One region of the Streptomyces sp. SUK 48 genome, then DNA from elsewhere that is predicted to be linked to it. Evidence: riboswitches for the same ligand, from Rfam matches in the RefSeq annotation. Region 1 holds a riboswitch; the other holds the start of a gene.
The links. A riboswitch is a leader RNA that binds a small molecule or an ion and turns the genes downstream of it on or off. The one in region 1 is predicted to bind S-adenosylmethionine.

Region 1 (4,405 bases):
CAAGTCGGGCCCCGTAAAAGACACAAAAGCCGCGGAAAGGCCGTGCATTTTGGCTACTTCTTATCGGGACCGCGGAAGAGAACCGAGGGCTTACCCTCGATCACCGGAGGGCGCGTTCCCCAACTGTACCGCGCTCAATCACACAGAATTGCCCCCTCCGCTTCTCTCACGGAGAGGGCAATCCGATGTACTTTTGGTGACCGTCATTACCTAAGGTAATGATCGATCATTCGGTCAGCAGCCGCCGGCCACCGCCGGGATGATGGAGACGCCCGCGCCGTCCGGGGTGGAGGTCGCGAGGCCCTGCTCGAAACGGACGTCGTCGTCGTTGACGTAGACGTTCACGAACCGGCGCAGCTTGCCCTGGTCGTCCAGGACGCGGGCGGCGATGCCGGTGTGGTTCTTCTCCAGGTTCTCGATGACCTCGCCGAGGGTCGTGCCCTCGGCGGCGACCTCGGCCTGTCCGCCGGTGTAGGTGCGCAGGATGGTGGGGATGCGAACGGTCACGCTCATGCGAGGCCAGCCTCTCGGAAGGAGTCCAGGTTCGGGCGGATGGTGGCGGTCAGGCCGGTGCCGGCCACCGCGTCGAGGGTCTTCAGGCCGTCGCCGGTGTTGAGGACGACGGTGGTCTTCGCCGGGTCGAGCGCCCCGCTCTCGATCAGCTTGCGGGTGACGCCGACGGTCACCCCGCCGGCCGTCTCGGCGAAGATGCCCTCGGTGCGGGCCAGCAGCTTGATCGCGTCCACCACCTGCTCGTCCGTCACGTCCTCCACCGCGCCGCCGGTGCGCCGGGCGATGTCCAGGACGTAGGGACCGTCGGCCGGGTTGCCGATGGCGAGGGACTTGGCGATGGTGTCCGGCTTCTGCGGCCGCACCACGTCGTGGCCCGCCTTGTAGGCGGTCGAGACCGGCGAGCAGCCCTCGGCCTGGGCGCCGAAGATCTTGTACGGCCGGTCCTCGACCAGACCGAGCTCGATCAGCTCCCGCAGCCCCTTGTCGATCTTGGTGAGCTGGGAGCCGGAGGCGATCGGGACCACGATCTGGTCGGGCAGCCGCCAGCCGAGCTGCTCGCAGATCTCGTACGCCAGGGTCTTGGAGCCCTCGGCGTAGTACGGCCGCAGGTTCACGTTGACGAAACCCCAGCCCTCGCCGGCCGGGTCGCCGATCAGCTCGGAGCAGAAGCGGTTCACGTCGTCGTAGTTGCCCTCGATGCCGACCAGCTCACCGCCGTAGACCGCGGCCATGACGACCTTGCCCTGCTCCAGGTCGTGCGGGATGAACACGCAGGAGCGCAGTCCGGCGCGGGCGGCGGCGGCGCCGACGGCGCCGGCCAGGTTGCCGGTGGAGGAGCAGGACAGGGTGGTGAAGCCGAAGGCGCGGGCCGCCTCCAGGGCCTGGGCGACGACCCGGTCCTTGAAGGAGTGGGTCGGGTTGCCGGAGTCGTCCTTGACGTACAGACCGCCGGTGACGCCGAGCTCGCGGGCCAGGTTGTCGGCCTTGACCAGCTTGGTCCAGCCGGGGTTGATGTTCGGCTTGTCCGCGACATCGGCCGGGACCGGCAGCAGCGGGGCGTAGCGCCAGATGTTGGCGGGGCCGTCCTCGATCCGCTTGCGCAGCTCTTCGGTGTCGTAGGCGGAGAAGTCGTAGGCGATCTCCAGCGGGCCGAAACACTCCTCGCAGGCGAAGACCGGGCCGAGCGGGACGCGGTGGCCGCATTCGCGGCAGCTGAGGGCGGCGGCGGGGCCGAGATCGACGGTGGAGGTACCGGAGGTGGCAACTGTCTGCACAGCCATGGGAGGCGAGGCCCTTTCTCCTCATCTTCCTCACGACGCACTTCGCCGTGAGACGGATTTGGCACCTTCCCTAGCCGGGAGCCTCGCCGCTTTGCGCACGAGAACCGACTGGAGGGTTGCCGGGGCTTCATCGGGCCGTGTCCCTCTGCCCCTCTGGATGAGCGGTATTCGATTGTGTCCGCAGTGCTGCGGTGTGTCCGCGCGCGACCCCCGACATGCGATGGTCATCGGCGTTGCTCAAGACTGTAACCGAAGGCCGGGAGAGTTGAGATAGTCGTCCGTACCGCGAGACGAGCCGCGAGACGAGCGTGAGGAGCCGGGGACCGTGCTGGAAGAAGTCGAGCGCTGGATGGGCAACCGTTCCTGGTCCGTGCGCGATCGGCCGTCGCACCAGGTCCTGGCGGCGAAAGCGCGCACCGGCCAGACCATCAGCGTGGTGCTGCCCGCGCTCGACGAGGAGGAGACCGTCGGCGAGATCGTCGCGGTGATCCGGCGCGATCTGATGGAGCGGGTGCCGCTCGTCGACGAGGTCCTCGTGATCGACTCCGGCTCCACCGACCGCACCTCCGAGGTCGCCGCCGCGGCGGGCGCGCGGGTGGTGCACCGGGACGCGATCCTGCCCCGGATACCCGCGGTGCCGGGCAAGGGCGAGGTGCTGTGGCGCTCGCTGCTCGTCGCCACCGGGGACATCATCTGCTTCATCGACGCGGACCTGCGGGAGTTCTCCTCCGACTTCGTCCTCGGCATCGTCGGACCGCTGCTCACCGAGCCGGACGTCCAGCTGGTCAAGGCGATGTACGACCGGCCGCTCGCCGGTACGGCGGGGCAGGGCGGCCGGGTCACCGAGCTGATGGCGCGTCCGCTGCTGAACATGCACTGGCCCCGGCTGGCGGGCTTCGTGCAGCCGCTGGGCGGGGAGTACGCGGCCCGGCGCTCGCTGCTCGAACAGCTGCCGTTCCCGGTCGGGTACGGGGTGGAGCTCGGCATGCTGGTGGACGCGCTGCACCTGGTGGGCCTGGACGCGCTGGCCCAGGTGGACGTGGGGGTGCGCAAGCACCGGCACCAGGACGGGCAGGCGCTCGGCCGGATGGCGGCGGCCATCTACCGCACGGCCCAGCTGCGGCTGGCCCGCGGCCATCTCGTGCGCCCCGCGCTCACCCAGTTCGAGCGGGGTGTCTCCGGCTTCGAGCCGCGGACGTACCGGGTGGACACCGAGGAGCGGCCGCCGATGACCGAGATCGCGGAGTACGCCCGGCGCCGGGTGGCGTGAAAGCGCAGGTGCGGCCCGGTGCGGCCGGGTTTTGGGCCGGTCCGCGGGTTTGAGTGTTCGGGAGCCGGGCTAGGTTCTGGACCATGGCTTCCACGCATGGTGCTGACGTGCTGGTCGCGTCCAATCGCGGCCCGGTTTCGTACGAGACGGGCGAGGACGGCTCGCTGCGCGCCAGGCGGGGCGGCGGCGGGCTGGTCTCGGGCCTGTCGGCGATCGGCCCGGAGACGAACGCGGTCTGGGTGTGCGCCGCGCTGGGCGACGGCGACCGCGAGGCCGTGCGCCGCGCCGAGGGCGGGCTGCTGCCCGAGGCGGACACCGGCGGTCAGCGGGTGCGGATGCTGGACATCGACCCGGAGGTCTTCGCCGACGCGTACAACGGGATCGCCAACTCGGTGCTCTGGTTCGTGCACCACATGCTGTACCAGACCCCGCTGGAGCCCGTCTTCGACGCGGAGTTCCGGCGGCGGTGGGGGGCGTACGAGGCGTACAACCGGGCGTTCGCCGAGGCGCTGGCCGAGGAGGCGGGCGAGGGCGCGGCGGTGCTGATCCAGGACTACCACCTGGCGCTCGCCCCGCGGATGCTCCGCAGGCTGCGGCCCGATCTGCGCATCGGCCACTTCTCGCACACGCCGTGGGCGCCGGCGGAGTACTTCCGGCTGCTGCCGGACGACATCGCGGCCCAGCTGCTGACCGGCATCCTCGGCGCGGACCGGGCGGCGTTCCTCACCCGGCGCTGGGCGGACGCGTTCACCGCGTGCTGCCACGCGGTGCTGGGGCCCGGCATCCCCGCCGGTACGCGGATCGGGGTGCACGGCCTGGGCGCGGACGCCGACTTCCTGCGCGAGCGGTCCCACCGGCCGGACGTGGACGAGCGGATGGCGGCGCTGCGCGCGGAGATCGGCGAGGGCCGCCGGACCATCGTCCGGGTGGACCGCACCGAGCTGTCCAAGAACATCGTGCGCGGGCTGCTGGCGTACCGGCACCTGCTGGACGAGCGCCCCGAGTGGCGGGAGAAGGTCGTGCACGTCGCGTTCGCGTACCCCTCCCGGCAGGACCTCGCCGTGTACCGGGACTACACCGCCGAGGTGCGCCGGGTCGCCGAGGAGATCAACTCGACGTACGGGACGCCGGGTTGGATTCCGGTGGTGCTGCATGTGAAGGACGACTTCGCCCGCTCGCTCGCCGCGTACCGGCTGGCCGACGTGGCGCTGGTCAACCCGATCCGGGACGGCATGAACCTGGTCGCCAAGGAGGTGCCGGTCGTCTCCGACGAGGGCTGCGCGCTGGTGCTCTCGCGGGAGGCGGGGGCGCACGAGGAGCTGGGCGAGGACGCGCTCACGGT
Region 2 (4,405 bases), 1.3 Mb from region 1:
GATGGGCCGGGTGGAGTTCACCCTCTTCTACGTCGGCTGCGGCTATCTGGCCCTGCTGGGGTACGCCGTCGCCAACGACACCTCCGAGCAGTCGCTGGTGGGCGCCTCGGGGGCGATCTCGGCGGTGCTCGGGGCGTTTCTCTTCCTGTTCCCGCGAGCCCGGGTCACCAGTCTCCTGCCGTTCCTCTTCTTCCTGCCGCTGCGCTTTCCCGCGTGGGTCGTGCTGCCGTTCTGGGTGACGCTCCAGTGGCTGGCGGCGGGGCGCTCGGTGCAGGGGCCCGGGGTGGCGTATCTGGCGCACCTGGTGGGGTTCGGGGCGGGGTTCGTCTACGCGTGGGTGCGCTTCGGACGTGGGGATAGAGTGAAATGCGCACCTGAACCGGCCCCCGAGGGAGAGAACCAGCCGTGATCACCGCGATCGTCCTCATCAAGACCAGCGTGGACCGGATTCCCGAGATCGCCGGGCAGATCGCCTCGCTGGAGTCGGTGAGCGAGGTCTTCTCCGTCACCGGTACGTACGACCTGATCGCCATGGTGCGGGTGCGGGAGCACGAGGACCTGGCCGATGTGATCCCCGGCCGGATCAGCAAGATCCCCGGTGTCGAGGCGACGGACACGCATGTGGCGTTCCGGACGTACTCGCAGCACGACCTGGAGGCGGCGTTCGCGATCGGTCTGGACTCCTGACCGTCCGCCGAAGGCCGCCCCGCCGGCCGTCCGCCCCCGTCACGCCACCGGCACGCAGCGCCCCTCCTCCGTACGGTACGTCCACTTCGCACCCTCGGTCACCAGCTGCCGCACGGCCGTGACGAAGCGGTCCACATGCTCGTCCGGGGTGCCCGCGCCGAAGCTCGCGCGGATGGCGTTCAGGGACGGGGCGCCGCACTCCGCGGGGGTCTCGGGGGCGGTGCCCAGCAGGGTGCGCAGCAGCGGGTGGGCGCAGAAGAGGCCGTCGCGGACGCCGATGCCGTACTCGGCGGAGAGCGCGGCCGCGAAGTGGGAGCTGTTCCAGCCGTCCACCACGAAGGAGAGCACGCCGACCCGCGGGGCGTCGTCCCCGAACAGGGACAACACCCTGACCTGCGGGATCTCGGCGAGGCCCGCGCGCACCCGGTCGATCAGGTACTGCTCGCGGGCGACCAGCGCGTCCCAGCCGGCCTCGGTGAGGGCCTGGCAGGCGGAGGCGACGGCGTAGGCGCCGATGACGTTCGGGGAGCCCGCCTCGTGCCGGGCGGCGCTCTCGTGCCACTCCACCTCCACTCCCCCGTCCGCGCGCCGGGCGACCGTGCGGCTGGCGCCGCCGCCCGCGAGGTAGGGCTCGGCGTCCCGCAGCCAGTCCGCGCGCCCGGCCAGCACGCCCGCGCCGAACGGGGCGTACAGCTTGTGCCCGGAGAAGGCGACCCAGTCGACGTCCAGGCCGGCGAGGGAGACCGGGTGGTGCGGGGCCAGCTGGGCGGCGTCCAGGACGATCCGGGCACCGTGGGCGTGCGCGGCGGCGGCCAGCTCGCGCACCGGCCACAGCTCCCCGGTGACATTGGAGGCACCGGTGACACAGACGAGGGCCGGGCCGTACGGGTCCCGGTCGGCGAGGGCCCGCTCCAGCGTCTCGACGGCCCCCCGCGGGCTGCGCGGCGCGTCCAGGTAGGTGACCTGGTCGTCCCGCCAGGGCAGCAGCGAGGCGTGGTGCTCGGTCTCGAAGACGAAGACCTGGCAACCGGCCGGGACCGCCCGGGCCAGCAGGTTCAGCGAGTCCGTGGTCGAGCGGGTGAAGACCACCTGGTCGTCGGCGCGGCAGCCGAGGAACTCCGCGACCGTGCGGCGCGCCTTCTCGAACAGGTCGGTGGAGAACTGGGAGAGGTACCCGGCGCCCCGGTGGACGCTGCCGTAGTACGGCGCGTAGGCGGCGACGTCGTCCCAGACGCGCTGGAGGGCGGGGGCGCTGGCCGCGTAGTCGAGGGCCGCGTAGGCGATGGTGCCGCCGGTGACGAGCGGAACGGTGACATCACGTCCCAGAACGGGCAGCGGGGTGGAAATCGACGGGTCGACGGCAACGGTGGAGACGGACATGGGGGACTCCCGTGAGAACGCACGCCGAAGGAGGCGTACGGAAGAAAGGTGAAAGGGGTGCGCGGAGGCGGGGCTCGGCGGCCCTAACGCATTCGCTTGCTCACGGGAGGCTCCCTCGCGGTGACCAGGACCCCTGGCCCGGCGCCGTCAACAGCGCCCGAGGGGTCCGCGCTTGCCGTAGACCTCGCTGCCTACGACCTGGTCCTCACCCGGGGCACCCCGCCACGGACGGAGGGTTGCCGGACAGTCGGCCGGGGCCTCATGACTGTCACTCATGACCTGACAGGGAACGTACGCGAAAAGATCGATGCCCCGCAACCCGTGTCCGGATCGCGGGACGATCAACTATCGGGCGAGAGCGCTCAGGCGTTGCTGGCGGCCACCCAGCGCTCCAGGGTCCGCTTCGCCGCGCCCGAGTCGATGGACTCGGCCGCCCTCGCCATCCCCGCGCGCAGCTGCTCCGTGAGCGGGGCGTCGGCCGGCTCCAGGGCCACGAGGGCCGCCGCCGAGTTCAGCAGCACCGCGTCCCGTACGGCCCCCCGCTCGCCGTCCAGCACCCGGCGGGCCACCTCCGCGTTGTAGGCCGCGTCCGCGCCGCGCAGGGCCTCCACGGGGACCAGCTCGATGCCGACGTCCCGCGGGTCGAAGAGCTCCTCGGACACCTTGCCGTCGCGCACCACCCACACCCGGGAGGTGGCGGTGACGGTCAGCTCGTCCAGGCCGTCGTCGCCGCGGAAGACCAGCGCGGAGTTGCCGCGCTCGGCGAAGACCCCGGCCACCACGGGCGCCATCCGCGGATCGGCGACGCCCACCGCCTGGGCGCGCACCTTCGCCGGGTTGGTCAGCGGGCCGAGCACATTGAAGGTCGTACGGATGCCCAACTGGCCGCGAGCGGCGGCGACATGGCGCAGCGAGGGGTGGAACTTCACCGCGAAGCAGATGGTGATGCCGGCCTCCTCGGCGACCTCGGCGACCCGCTTCGGGGTCAGCTGGAGGTTGATGCCCAGCTTCTCCAGGACGTCGGAGGAGCCGGAGGCTGAGGAGGCGGCGCGGTTGCCGTGCTTGACGACCTTGGCGCCGGTGCCCGCGACCACGATCGAGGACATGGTGGAGATGTTCACCGTCTTGGCGCCGTCGCCGCCGGTGCCGACGATGTCCACGGCCGGGCCCGGCACCTCGATCACGTTCGCGTGCTCGTACATGGTGCGCACGAGACCGGAGATCTCCTCGACGGTCTCGCCCTTGGCGCGCAGCGCCACCATGAACCCGGCGATCTGGGCGTCGGTCGCCTCGCCCCGCATGATCAGGTCCATCGCCCAGGCGGTGTCGTCCGCGGACAGGTTCTGGCCGGTCAGCAGGCCGTTCAACAGGGCGGGCCAGGAGCGGGCCGCCGCGGTGTCGCCTCCAGCGGGGGTCACAGCGCTCATCAGCCGCTCCTAGGGAAAAGTCGTGCTCGGTGGTGCTCAGGCGTGCTCGGTGGTTCGGTGGTTCGGTGGGAGAACCCGTACCCACCTTATCGACCCCCCGGCACGGGGAAGGGCCCCGTCCGGCTCGCGGACGGGGCCCTTCTGTGGCGTGGCGACGCGGGGATCAGTGGTGGCCGTGGCCGCTCGTGATCTCCTTGTACTCCTCGGAGGTCGGCTTCGGGATCTGGTTGTCCTCGCCGTAGTAGGCGTTGGACAGCTTCGCCCGGAGCTTCTCGGACGCCGTCACCTTGCGCTCGACACCGTTCTCGTCGACCGCGGGGCCGATCTCGGCCGGCGCGTACTGCGTGTGCGTGGTGAGCGTGTGCAGCTGCTCCTGGCTGAGCGGCTCGTGCACCTCGATGAACTCACCGTGCGGCAGCCGCTTGATGATGCCGGTCTCGCGACCGTGCAGCACCTTGTCGCGGTCGCGGCGCTGGAGGCCGAGGCAGATCCGCTTGGTGGCGATGAACGCGATGACCGGACCGACGAAGAAGAAGATCCGCACGAACCAGGTCACGGCGTTGATCGACAGGTGGAAGTGGGTGGCCCACAGGTCGTTGCCACCACCGACCAGCGTGATCATGTACATCGTCACCCAGGCGACACCGAGACCCGTACGGGTCGGGGCGTTGCGCGGGCGGTCCAGGATGTGGTGCTCGCTCTTGTCGCCGGTGATCCAGGACTCGATGAACGGGTAGGCCGCCATCGCGCCCAGCACCACACCGAAGAGGACCAGCGGGATGAACACGCCCAGGACCAGGGTGTGGCCCCAGAAGTTGATCTCCCAGCCCGGCATGAAGCGGATCAGACCCTCGGCGAAGCCCATGTACCAGTCGGGCTGGGCGCCGGTGGAGACCTGGTCGACCCGGTAG

Region 2: linked by a shared signal. The riboswitch ahead of GHR20_RS26125 (aminotransferase class V-fold PLP-dependent enzyme) and the one ahead of thrC (threonine synthase) in region 1 are both predicted to bind S-adenosylmethionine.

What each region holds. Positions count from the first base shown of each region.
Region 1 covers NZ_CP045740.1:4,607,683-4,612,087, reverse strand. Annotated here, with positions in the region: gene GHR20_RS20155 (MoaD/ThiS family protein) at 235-513, opposite strand; gene thrC (threonine synthase) at 510-1,793, opposite strand; SAM riboswitch class I at 1,812-1,957, opposite strand; gene GHR20_RS20145 (glucosyl-3-phosphoglycerate synthase) at 2,119-3,063, shown strand; gene GHR20_RS20140 (trehalose-6-phosphate synthase) at 3,147-4,405, shown strand, end outside.
Region 2 covers NZ_CP045740.1:5,918,300-5,922,704, reverse strand. Annotated here, with positions in the region: gene GHR20_RS26135 (rhomboid family intramembrane serine protease) at 1-409, shown strand, start outside; gene GHR20_RS26130 (Lrp/AsnC ligand binding domain-containing protein) at 406-687, shown strand; gene GHR20_RS26125 (aminotransferase class V-fold PLP-dependent enzyme) at 727-2,067, opposite strand; SAM riboswitch class IV at 2,231-2,347, opposite strand; gene trpD (anthranilate phosphoribosyltransferase) at 2,430-3,494, opposite strand; gene GHR20_RS26115 (cytochrome bc complex cytochrome b subunit) at 3,658-4,405, opposite strand, start outside.